4 regions of the Paenibacillus shenyangensis genome follow, and region 4 is predicted to be linked to each of the others. Evidence: riboswitches for the same ligand, from Rfam matches in the RefSeq annotation. Region 4 holds a riboswitch; each other region holds the start of a gene.
What was found. A riboswitch is a leader RNA that binds a small molecule or an ion and turns the genes downstream of it on or off. The one in region 4 is predicted to bind cyclic di-AMP.
Positions count from the first base shown of each region.

Region 1: another riboswitch for cyclic di-AMP. It lies ahead of H065_RS0119875 (hypothetical protein); the one in region 4 lies ahead of H065_RS0123425 (resuscitation-promoting factor).
Region 2: another riboswitch for cyclic di-AMP. It lies ahead of kdpF (K(+)-transporting ATPase subunit F); the one in region 4 lies ahead of H065_RS0123425 (resuscitation-promoting factor).
Region 3: another riboswitch for cyclic di-AMP. It lies ahead of H065_RS0124160 (C40 family peptidase); the one in region 4 lies ahead of H065_RS0123425 (resuscitation-promoting factor).

Region 1 is NZ_AOIG01000025.1:105,949-109,072, reverse strand. It holds gene H065_RS26460 (universal stress protein) at 1-84, opposite strand, end outside; gene H065_RS26455 (hypothetical protein) at 146-595, opposite strand; cyclic di-AMP (ydaO/yuaA leader) riboswitch at 981-1,150, shown strand; gene H065_RS0119875 (hypothetical protein) at 1,269-1,682, shown strand; gene H065_RS0119870 (oxidoreductase) at 1,816-2,502, shown strand; gene H065_RS0119865 (hypothetical protein) at 2,632-2,955, shown strand; gene H065_RS0119860 (GNAT family N-acetyltransferase) at 2,984-3,124, shown strand, end outside.
Region 2 is NZ_AOIG01000007.1:9,406-12,529, forward strand. It holds gene H065_RS0105580 (SMI1/KNR4 family protein) at 1-636, shown strand, start outside; cyclic di-AMP (ydaO/yuaA leader) riboswitch at 1,087-1,287, shown strand; cyclic di-AMP (ydaO/yuaA leader) riboswitch at 1,362-1,544, shown strand; gene kdpF (K(+)-transporting ATPase subunit F) at 1,970-2,050, shown strand; gene kdpA (potassium-transporting ATPase subunit KdpA) at 2,070-3,124, shown strand, end outside.
Region 3 is NZ_AOIG01000039.1:9,431-12,554, reverse strand. It holds gene H065_RS0124170 (hypothetical protein) at 98-391, shown strand; gene H065_RS0124165 (GNAT family N-acetyltransferase) at 547-1,044, opposite strand; gene H065_RS0124160 (C40 family peptidase) at 1,494-1,964, opposite strand; cyclic di-AMP (ydaO/yuaA leader) riboswitch at 1,976-2,114, opposite strand; gene H065_RS0124155 (YwhD family protein) at 2,648-3,124, shown strand, end outside.
Region 4 is NZ_AOIG01000034.1:41,586-44,709, forward strand. It holds gene rnmV (ribonuclease M5) at 1-213, opposite strand, end outside; gene H065_RS0123425 (resuscitation-promoting factor) at 390-1,493, opposite strand; cyclic di-AMP (ydaO/yuaA leader) riboswitch at 1,808-2,040, opposite strand; gene H065_RS0123430 (TatD family hydrolase) at 2,236-3,003, opposite strand; gene H065_RS0123435 (HD domain-containing protein) at 3,053-3,124, opposite strand, start outside.

The sequences.
Region 1 (3,124 bases), on a different contig from region 4:
TGCTAGCCGAATACCCCGCCTGATCAGTCGCTCGCCATTAGGGCCGTAGTAGACCCCGACCATAATTTTCTCGTCATTCATCATCGGATTCTCCTTTGTTCGGTACGTATTATTGTATCTATAATGAACTCTTAACCAGCTTCGCTCAAAAAGAATAATAAGCCTGTGCATAATCGCCCAGAAATTGACGCTCTGTCAGAGGCTGTCTGAAAGGAGCCGAATCCTCAGCTTCATTTTGCCGAATCGTATAATTATGCAGTGCTTCGATCGCCAGTTGGGCACGGGTATGGCCCCAGACCTGCCGGTGAATCTCCACATACACCAGTGCTTGCTGTACGGTCAGCCCTTTGAGCCGCCGAAATACGGAAGCCCAGCGCACAAGATCCAATCGACGCTGTCCATCGGAGAATTCATACTCGGCCCAGCCGGATCCGCCCGCCAGTGAGATACGCAGCAGACCACAATGCAGCATCATACAGCTATCCGGCAAGGACAAACAGTGATGATCATATAGATAGATTTCCAGGGAGCCGATACAGGTGGCCGGGATTGCAGGAATATTTAGTGGCGCAGGGACCGATAATACATTTTGCATGAAAGGCACGCTCCTCAGGGGGGAATGGTAGTTGTCAGCTATCATAGAGGGGGATTCGGCTGAACGTAAACTGACATCTGGCATCATGGCAGCTCATATTTGTCAGGAATACCTCATGTAATCGTATTCATTCCAGGTAATCTTATCGCTGCCTACCAAAATCTGGCGTATGCTTCGATTTTCATTTTCTGTAAATAAAATGGCGAAAACAAGAGGAAACGAGCGCTATACAGCGTATCCTATCTGTTACTCCACATTTATTCGGTATAGTAGCTTTTTACACGGCTTGAGTAGCCTTTACAACGTTCAGCAGCGGGAGTATGATTCGTCTCAAGTTCATAAGACAGCGCTGATCGCAGCGCACACATACCAGCTGAGTTTTTGTGATACAGCCATGCTGTATACAGAGAGCGGGGGAACCATCGAGAAGAGCCATAGCGGTTTCTTTTCAGGGGTGAATCGGACGACAGGATATGATGGATGCCTGTCTGTCTGTAGGGAGACTCTTACTCCCGAATCCGGCAGCTAACCTCGTAAGCTGAAAATAAGAGAGGCGACAATTGTCATGCCATCCGTCAGGGATATCTCTGCGCGGATGTCGAAGAAGCTGACGAAGACCACCTCTTCCTCGGCTTCTTTTTTGTTGCCTTTATACTACTGGAGGAGAAGAGAAATGGAATTGGAGCAGGAACATCATTTGTCGGAAGAATATATACTGGTATCGCCGGCAACCCGGGCTGGAGAGCAGTTTATCCAGCTGTTAAAAGTAAAAAAAATCCCGTTTGCCCTTATTGTGAATAGCTATGCGGAGAAGGTGCGTTTTGAAGGAATGGGCTTTGAACATGTGATCCTGCTGGATACACAGCGTCAGGAATTATGGATCATGCCGGAGCTTAATATCGGCAAAGTTTACTTGTTTGAGCGCAGTCTGCCGCTCTGCTGCCGTTACATTCAGATCTGTCGTTCATGGACGAGCCAGCCAGTCTATGTCATTACCGAAGGCAGCAATTCACGCATGATCTACAAAGGGCTGGGGGCGAATTATATTATCCATACCAATGGCGGCAGTGCCGCTTTTTTACTGTGAATATATTGGCATCTCCATATTGCCGGAAAAATCATGAATCCGGCCGAATCGCCGCTTTTGCATGTCCCGAAATGGGTAATAGGTTGCTAACCCGTTATCGTTGCAGCCGGGCGATCCTTTAGAGGTGGAGATGATGGCATTGAAACAGAAAGTAGCATTGATTGCAGGAGCCAGCGGATTGGTCGGTCAGGTGTTAACCGAGCTGCTGCTTGAGGCTCCTGAATACAGGGAAGTGATTGTACTGGTACGGAAGCCGGTGGAGCGCTGGCAGCACCATACCGGACTTCGGCAGGTGATTGTGGATTATGAGCATCTGGAGCAGCAGCGCCGCGAGCTGCAGGCAGATGATATATACTGCTGTCTGGGCACGACCATTCGCCAAGCCAAGACGCAGGAGAATATGTATCGAATCGATGTAACTTATCCGCTGGAACTGGCGCGTATTGCCCGCGAAGAGGGAGCTACCCAGTTTCTGGTAGTCAGTGCGATGGGTGCAGACTCGCATTCCCGGGTCTTTTACTCCCGGATCAAGGGGGAAATGGAACAACAGCTGGCACAGATCGGGTATGAGTCCTTATCTATTGTGCGGCCATCCCTGCTGCTCGGCAAGCGCAGAGAGTTCCGGCTGGGTGAACGTACCGGTGCCATATTGGCGCGAGGATTAGCCCCGCTGTTCATCGGTCCAATGAACAAGTACAAAGCGATTTCCGCCGAGATTGTGGCCGAGGGCATGTACCGGATTGCGCAGCGCAAACCCCAGGGGACGGTAGTCTATTTGTCCAATCAGCTGCAGGTCGCTGCCCGTCCTGCTACCCGCTAGCCGATATTATTCATCATGCTCTATACCGGATGACATGGTAAAATGTACAGAAGCAAGTATAATGTAAAAGCAGGTCCGTAACACGTAGAAGCGGACGTGAATTTCAATTATAGAATGGAGTACATTCACATGCCCCAACTGGATGCCAAACAAGCGGCGTCAATGATCGAACGCTGGATTTCTTTTTATGATATGGATAATGCAAAAGCCTGGGATAAAGATGACTATGCATTTATCCAGACTTCCTGCCGCCAGATGCGGACAGCTATTCAGGCGCTGCGAGGCAAAGGACCAACCGCTCCAGGAGAGCGTAAAAAAGTCGCCGCTGCACTTGAAGAATTTATCGAAGACTCTTTTATGGATGATGCCAATGAATGGGAACCGGAGAACCGCGTTTTTGTCAAAGAATCCATGGCAGCTCTTCAATTTGCCGCGAGCTTTCTGCAGAAATAAGATCACGTCATAATTGAGGTGGAACACCATGAATCAGCCCGACCCTTTCCTGCCTGCACAGGGAACGCTGGATATTGCCCTGTGCCCGGTAGAAGAGTCACATACGATCCTGAATCTGTATCCATTCTATCTGTATGATCTATCGGAAATCTGGGAACGCCAGCCGAAT
Region 2 (3,124 bases), on a different contig from region 4:
CTGTCACCCCTTCAGAATTTGCCTTATTTGCAGATTCTGAATATTGAGGATACCCAGGTGCAGGATCTGAGACCGCTGACCAATCTGTCACGTCTGTATGAACTGGATTGCCGCGGTACTGCAGTTCAGGATTATTCTCCATTAGCCCAGTTGACTACGCTGCACAAGCTCGCAATCTCGGCTCCGACTCGCGAAGCTGCTGCATATATTTCGAGTTTGCCGGAGCTGTGTGAACTTACTATTTTGGGAGCCGATGAATGGCAGGAGGAAGATTGGGAACAGCTTGGGCGCATGCTGCCACTGCGTAAGCTGTATATTGGAGCGCTGCAGGATCGGCATATTCGTTATCTGGGTGGTTATGCTCAGTTGGAGAGTCTTACTTTGTATGATTCCCGTATTGATGACATATCCGCGTTGGCTGATTTGCCGGCACTCAAAGAGCTCAAACTCATGGAAGGCTGCCAGATTGGCAATCTGGAATCGATAGGCCGCTCGGTGACCCTGGAAAAGTTCACCGGTACATTTGCCCAGTTTGAACTGCTTAAGGATGCTTTTGCCCAGTATGTGAATTTCTCGCAAATGATTGGAGAAATGACGGAGGAGCAGCACAATATCTGGATTCGTCATACCCGCTGATAAGACACATTTTGAATAGTTACCCTCAAAATCTATCAGATTTGTCCCTATAGGTAACAGTTGCCGAAGTATTTTAGATGCTTCGGCTTTTTATTATGGAAACAAGTTATTATTTTGAAGAGAACAGTATCTGTATTACGCATGAAAAGAATTACATATTCATTTTCACGTTTTTGCAAAAAAAGATGTTTGCATCAATGAAAATAAAGTCGAATTCGCGAAAACAAAAGAAAAGCAGAGCAATAAAGAGCTTCGGATAGATAAAAAATTAATAATTGTTGTAAAAAGACATTTGTGAACTATCAGGGTCCATTTTGCCTTTTCTGTCACCTTTACAGTTAGCAAGGACAGGCGTAACATACATTTCAGGATTTAGAGATTCCCGGATTTGAATAGTAAATCTGGAATCAGCGACTGCTGTAAATGGCAGTCATTATAATTGGGTTTTATATTCTGTAATTGCTGAGTTTCCGGTCTAACCGGAAAGCGGGGGAACCAATAAAGCGGGAATAATGGCGGTGTGAGAGCCACCTTATATACCGCAAGGGGTGAATCCTTCAGGCCGATCACCATGGTATCGGTCTGAAGGTAGGGCGACTCTCACCGCCCGAATCCGACAGCTAACCTCGTAAGCACAGATGGAGAGGGAGTGTAAGACTTGTGCCATTCATGACACAGGGTATAAGAGCTCTGTGTTTTATTATGCTCTGAGCAGCATACAGGAAAACGTTACAACGCTTAGTTTCCATTGCATATGGAAAGCGGGGGAACCAATCGTCATAGCAGCCTAAGGACTGAAAAGAGTTTATACGGTCTATGACATGGGGTGAATTCCGGAATCTTCCGGAACGGGCAATCTTCCAGCCCGAACCCGACAGCTAACCTCGTCAGCGTATCAGGGAGAACTTATATCCGACTTATAACAGATAGTAAAGTTTGTTTGGTGCTGCATGAAATGGATGCACCAGCAAGCAGAAGATCTGTCAGGAAGCCTGGAAAAAGTTCTGCTTTTCTCCAGGCTTCTTTTTTTGCGCCAATTTTGGAATTTATTCTAGGATTAACTGCTAACAATACACATAACAACGATTTAAAAACACTTATATGTGTGTGGTACATTTGCGCAATACGTAAATATTTGTTGGCAAAGATAATACGTTTTGAAGATAAACAATGTCCTTGGCAATCCATGGATAGGAAAATGAACTTATTTACGAAGGAGCAACGAAACCATGCTGGACATCATGATGATCGTATTGGTAATACTCATCGCATTCGCACTTGGAGGACTGGCAGAATGGTCATCCCGAGTCATTGGAGAAAGAGGGAATGACAAGTGACCTGGTTATTATGGATTATTATTACTGGTTTGCTGGTGTATCTGTGTTATGCCTTAATCTATCCGGAAAAATTTTAAATAGGCAGGAGCGAGTGTTGTGAGTATTCTTCCATATATCGGAATTGCAGTAACTTTAATCATCGTTATTTTATTGGCTCGTCCTATGGGCAGTTATATTGCGAGAGCATTTGATTACACACCAGGACGTCTGGATCGCTGGTTTGGTCCGCTGGAAAAAGGAATTTATCGTATTGGTGGTGTCCGTCAGGAAAATCAGACCTGGAAGCAGTATGCAGCTGCTGTATTGATCAGCAACACGGTATTATTGCTGGTAGTGTATATGATTTTCCGTTTGCAGGATAAGCTGCCACTTAATCCGGCAGGCATAGGTGCAATGAGCCCGGATCTGGCTTTTAACACAGCCGTAAGTTTTATGACGAATACAAATCTTCAGCATTATAGCGGAGAAAGCGGATTGTCATTATTCTCGCAGATGACAGCGATCGTGTTTATGATGTTTGTCTCACCGGCCACAGGGATTGCAGTAGCTATCGCATTTATTCGTGGACTGGCAGGCAAGCCGCTTGGTAATTTCTTTGTGGATCTGACCCGGGCAGTAACACGGATTCTGCTTCCGCTGGCCTGCGTTGCAGCAATCATCCTGATCGGGCTTGGCGTACCGCAGACCTTGCAGACCGGAGTGGCTGCCCAGACGTTGCAAGGAGCGCAGCAGCAGATTGCTACAGGACCTATGGGTACTTTCCTGGCGATCAAAGAGCTGGGTAACAATGGTGGAGGCTTTATGGGAGCCAATTCCGCGCATCCATTTGAGAATCCGGGCGGTATCAGTAACATGCTACAAATTATGCTAATGATGCTGGTTCCGGTCTCACTGCCATTTACATATGGCAAAATGGTTGGCAACAATAAGCAGGGGCGTGTATTGTTCGTATCCATGATGATGATGTTTATCGTGATGCTGAGCATATCGCTGGTGAGTGAGCATCAGGGAAATTCGCTCATTCAGCAGGCTGGTATCCAGCAGGGTACAGGTTCGATGGAAGGTAAGGAAGTACGTATTGGGGTAGAACAATCTTCCTTTTATTCGGTAGTGACAACGGCATCAGAGACAGGTGCAGTCAATACTATGCA
Region 3 (3,124 bases), on a different contig from region 4:
TATCGACAGAATATGATACTTTGTTAAGAGTTTTTTGAGTTATAATGGAAAGAAGTTGGCAATTGTGACAATATGAGCAGTTGAAAGGAGGAAAGGTATGGGAGTTAAACATGGTCGCGAATACGAGGAAATTCTGACAGATCTGACTGCAGCACTGGATATGATACCGGACAGCTATATGTTTTTTCATATGGAATCCGAAGAATGGAAAGCGCTTCAAGATAGTGAGAAGCGCGAAGTACAGGAAGCGCTGGCAGAAGATCTCTTCTATGCATTGGGTTCGGAGCCTGTTATTCATGTAGGCAGTGGGATTGTTATTCATGATCCGGATACGCACCGGATCAATATTCTGATTGGTGAAGAAGAGATGACTTTTGTATCACTGATCTAATACCGATCATTAATGTGCGTTTATATATACGCTGTTGGATCATATAATCAAGGGTCGCGGCATATTGGCGGCCCGCGCAAAAAAGCACAGCTCGCAGCATATAGACTGCGAACTGTGCTTTTTACTATGGGCAAATTTTATTGCCGGAAATAGGTTCAGGAAGTCTGCTTGTTATACACCATACAATAAAAAGGCTTCATGTCATCGGGTGTACGCCGTGTATACGTATCGGTAATATGAAAGCCTGCTTTTTGGTAGGTACGAATGGCACGTTGATTCCAGGTGAGTACCTCCAGATCAATCTCTGCCTCCGGATTTCGCTGAATAGCTGTCCTCACAACTGCAAGCGTAAACTCTGTACCATATCCATTACCGCATAGATCAGGCCGCATGCCTATACCCAGTCGAATAGTCTGTTGTAAAGGGAAAAGCTGAGCAAATCCGGCTAATTCCTCTTTGGCATCCAATACAGCCAGATACTGCTGCTGTCTCAGTTCGGGATCTCCAAATTCGATCTCCAGCTCCTGCATCTGATCCCAGGACATCCATCCGTAAATATCATAAGGGGGTTCATACACCCATTCGCATATTTCGGCAGCTTGCTGCTCATTGAGGGGAGCAGTATGAAAATGAGGGGTAGAAAGGTGACTCATAGCAGCATCTCCTCCTTGTATATAAATGGTATCTCGCTTGCTTAGACCGTATCCTTTGTATTTACTACAAATTATAAAAGTGGTCCGGTTGACATTCAAGCTTTTCGGCAGAGAATCATTAACATTGAAATACTATTCATAATCCAAAATAAACAGGAACCGGCAGATGGTCATTTTATTAGGGCAACCAACACATTTGTATAAAGAAATTAAATATTAATTTTTACTGGAAAAAGTGTTTACCATAATTACGATCAGGGTACTATATAGTAGACATAACTACCTGAACAGTAGGCTTATAAATGATAGTAATTATTTCCTCAAAATATGTAACCTATTCCCAGGTTGTTACGTCTTATAAATAAGCAATAAAAAAACCGCAAAAGATTCTGGCGGGAATCTCTCACGGTTGGTAAATGAAATCTATATAAAGATAGAATAGCTGTTAATTACTCGGCTGCATAGCTGCTGTAAGAGAAGTTGCTCATTACACGCTTAGCGCCCACATAGCGGTTTTGGTAGTAGTCCATATCAAGATTATCAATTCGTACGCCTTTGGATGTAGAAGCGTGTGCGAATTGAGTGCTGCTTACCATAACGCCCACATGAGAAACGCCTGCCCCTGTAGTGTTAAAGAATACCAGATCCCCAGCTTGCAGATCATTTTTGGATACAGCGTCGCCGACTTGGTATTGAGAAGTCGATTGACGAGGCAGATCGATGTTCATTTGACCGAATACATATTGAGTAAATCCGGAGCAGTCGAAACCGCTGAAGGATGTTCCACCAATACGATATGGTGTACCCATGGCTGGTTCGATGATCTGGTCCATTTTGGAATTTGCGCTTGCACTGCTAGTCCCCATAACAGTAAACGCAATTGCGAATCCCATTACTGCGGCGGTTAGTTTCTTTTTCATATTCAAAATCATTTGTCCCCTTCCAATGCCTGCGAGGTTAGCTTAAGGATTCGGTAGAAGGTTTCCCCTATGATCCCTCCGAAACAAGATCAATTCACCCAAAACGGTTCCCCCGCTTCCCGGTGCCACGGAATTTGGCTTCACACTTATTGATTGCACCGTAGTCCATATTCGATTCACGACAAATTTCATCTTTTCTGACAAAAGTTACAAGCTTTATTGTTAAAGTTTACAAAGTTGTTACTAATAACTCGCTGGATTTATTTTAACAGAGGTTTTTTACTTTGGCAAACGTTTATTCATCCTTTTTTAAGGATAACTTGGTAAATGAATGCGTTAGCAAGCGAGAAAGCCCGTCACTATCAGCTTTGTAATTATTAAAAAAATTTAATCTTTGTCTGTCATTTGATGACTGTTCGTACTTATTTGGGCTTATGCTTGCCTGTTCTTTAATCTTTTTCGGTTATAAATTTGTAAACTTTATACATTTGAGACAATTAAATCTCTTTTTTTCTGAAAAAGTGACAGGAATCGACTTTCGTTGGCTTTTAAACTAATATTCGTTACAATAATGATGATGTTATTATGTACAGTAATAAATGAAAACAGCCGGACAAACTCACTTTACCATTATAAACAGTTATGACTCATATATCCAATACAGAGAGGAAGTTAGTAGACTCATGGAACAAAACCAACCGGGTAAAAAAGCAGTATCGCTTAATATTATCAGCAGCAGCACCAAAAGCAGCAAACATAAAGGATTTGGCGCAGGTGCCATTAATCTGAATAATGTTTCTCCTATAATAGTAGATCGTGGCGAAGCGCGTATTGATATTGGCGCTATGCATGCGAAGAGCAAGGTAGAGCGCGGTATCAAGTTTACACCAAACCGTGAAGAGGTGGAAGGCGGCCGTCAGGTCTGGGTGGTCTGGGTAGCCGTAGACAAACTTGCAGAAGGTGCTAATTACGCGGGAGCGACTGCCTGTGAGATGTGGATTAATGAAGAAGAGAAAAAAGGCTGGAAAATTCTCGCCGAGCATGTGAACAAGCTGGACTATGCCATTAAACGCCGTGTCATGCTGGAAGGAATGGATGAAGAAGCAAAAGCAGCTCTCCGTCAGCTGCTGGTCAGCCATAATGAAGAGTGGTGGAACAAT
Region 4 (3,124 bases):
CACCTGCTGGGCCACAATTTTGCGTATACGTTCTCCGGCGTGATCGGGATCGGTCAGAATAATGACTCCTCTGCGCTCTTGTGCCAGCTTTACGCGTCTGATTACTTCCGGACCTATTGCTGATCCGCCTGTCTCGATCGTATCTGCCTCCACTGCACGCTTGATGGCTACGGTATCGTCTCTGCCTTCTACCACAATCACTTCTTTAATCACTTTTGCCGTACGCTTCCTTTCTGCGTTCATCTATGAATCTGTCTCCAGTATAACAAACAAAAAGAAGAGGATTCATCCTCTTCTTTTTGTCGGTTCTATTCACGCTCATGGTTAATATAATAACTATATCATACAACAGCTGCTTTGATGCAGGCAACAGCTATCCTGGCGCTATACTAAGGTTTTACCGGTCCAATCACATACACGGTATAACCTGTCTTGCGTCCGAATGCTCTGGCCTGACTCAGACTGTCTATATACACATCAATTTTATTGCCGTTAATGGCACTGCCGGTATCTTCCGCACGGCGGTAACCGATACCTTCAATGTATACCCACCATCCCATCGGGATTACACTGGTATCTACAGCAATCGTACGTCCTTCGGTTACTCTTGTACCGGAAGCGGTAGTGGTACCCAGACCCGGTTCGCCTGAAGAATAGGCGGTAAGAGTTACATTGTTGAGGACTTTAGCATAAGAGAAGCCTTTATCCGATTTGGAAGAACTATCAGATGTATTCGCTGCAAGCAGCTTGGGTTGTTCTTTCTTGGTACCCACCATTACAATCTTGTCCTGAACCTCGGTTGTTGTCTTCTTGTCAATCATACGTTTGGAGACGAATTCTCCATCTTCGTATACTTTCTCGATGTACTGGACCACTTTACCCGTTTGTCCGGATTGGACCAGCTTGGTTTTGCCTTCCAGCATGGTACTGCTGGTCTTCTTCACTACATCATACGGAAGCTTGACTGTCTGCTTCGTAACAAATGAAGTTGTTCGGATTACTTTGATATCCATGTCCTGCTTAACCGAAGCTTCGACTGGTGGATTCAATTTGTCCTGTTCCTTCAAATCGATTCCGGCCTGCTCCAGTGTATTGCCTACTGTCTTGGCAGTGGTGTATACCTTTTTGGTACCTCCATCAGCCGTAATGTTTACTGCTACCGCATGGTTGATATAGACCTTATCTCCATCCTGGATCGCGCCGTTTAGAGGCATGGATACTTTATCCTGCGGGGCCAGTTGAATCTGGTGTTCTGTCAGCATGTCGGAAAGCATCAGCTTGCGTGTTTCCATCTCCTGGGCTTTACCGTCAATGACAACATAAATATTTTTGCCTGCCTGATTATACAGAATAGCGAGCAGCATAACGATGACCGCAATGACCGCCAATGCAGTTAACGAGGCAAAGCGTAGATTTTTCTGCTTCCAACTCAGCGCGTAAGACATGCTGGATGAGCGTGAACCATGGGTTTCTTCGAAAGGAGCCATTCCCACTTCTTCCGTCCTCCTTCATAGTCTCGCCGTCTAGCTGTGACGTAAATACAATATGACGCGACTATATAAGAATTTTCGCAGGCCGTTTGTAAAGCTGTAAGATCATCCGCATATTGCGATAATCTTTCATGATGTAATAGGTACCTGCGCCATGGTCAGTCTTAGTGGCTTCCTGATTCTGAACAGCAAAATTCAGAATAATACACTCTTGCTTTCCCTTTTGGCCAAAACAAAAAGAAGCCTATGGAAAAGCGCAAGAGCAACTCTTCCTGGCTTCCGACGATTACAACATTCGGGAAACACTAGAAAATGCGAGGTTGCCTCTGCATCGCTTACGAGGTTAGCTGTCGGGTTCGGACATTTTGAACTGCTTGTATTTCATGCCCTTTGAAGAGTCCTCCGCTCATGGCGCAAGTATCCCCAATTCACCCCATAGACCCTGTATCAGGAATCAGACAAGTTGCCTTCCGTTACTACTGGTTTAAATGCTGAAGGCAGCTGTTGGTTCCCCCGTTCTCCTATGTAGGAAACTCAGCGAGACCGAATCATGGAATCTCGTTTATCAATAACAAGATTAAATCACTGATGAAATGATATCCTGAACTCAACCCCACTGTAAAGCGATAGGCAACTCCGTTTTTCTTAAAAAGTAGTTAAAATCTTGTAACATTTTAGCGTTTATTCGTTAAAATTCATTCATATATCGGTATAGCTCGGTTTTTCAGTGGTTTTTCTCCCTTTTTCACCGTATGCCAAATAATGTAAGGGCGTTTTTCGTCGTGATTTCACTAATTTCTTCCAGCGAGACCCCTTTTAGCTCGGCAGCTGCCTCGGCGACAAGACGCACATGAGCCGACTCATTTCGTTTCCCACGATAAGGATGAGGTGTCAAATAAGGGGAGTCCGTTTCGAGTAACAACCGGTCCATTGGCACCTGTTGAAGCACCTCTTTGGGCTGCTTCGCATTCTTGAAAGTAATCGGCCCGCCAAACGATAAATGGAAGCCCATATCAAGGCACATTTTGGCGGTCTCCCAGCTGCCCGAAAACGAGTGCATAATGCCGCCGACTTCAGATGCTTTTTCCTCTCTCAGGATACGTACAATATCTTCATGGGCTTCACGATTGTGGATAACGATCGGCATATTAATGGATCGTGCCAGACCAATTTGCTCGCGCAGTACACGATGTTGAACATCTTTTGGCGATTTATCCCAGTGATAATCCAGTCCGATTTCGCCGATAGCGACCACTTTTTCATGTTTGCATAAAGATTCAATCCATTCCAGATCTCCCGGCTGCATCGTAATCGCTTCGACTGGATGCCATCCGACAGCTGCATAGATGAAATCATAGGCTTCGACAAGTTCCATGGTAGTCGGAATCGTCTCACGATCAAATCCTACATTTACCATCCGCGTTACACCCTCTGCATAAGCACGCTCGATGACTTCTTTGCGATCTTCATCAAAATCTTTGGAATCCAGATGCGTATGTGTATCAAATAACATATGTTTAACTCTCCTTTACTCCCTAATACTCTATTTTTAATCCGTAGACTTAAATTTCGAATTCCATCTGTGCAGGACCAAGTTTGTCTTCAAAGATATCTGCTACCTGCTTAGACAGCTG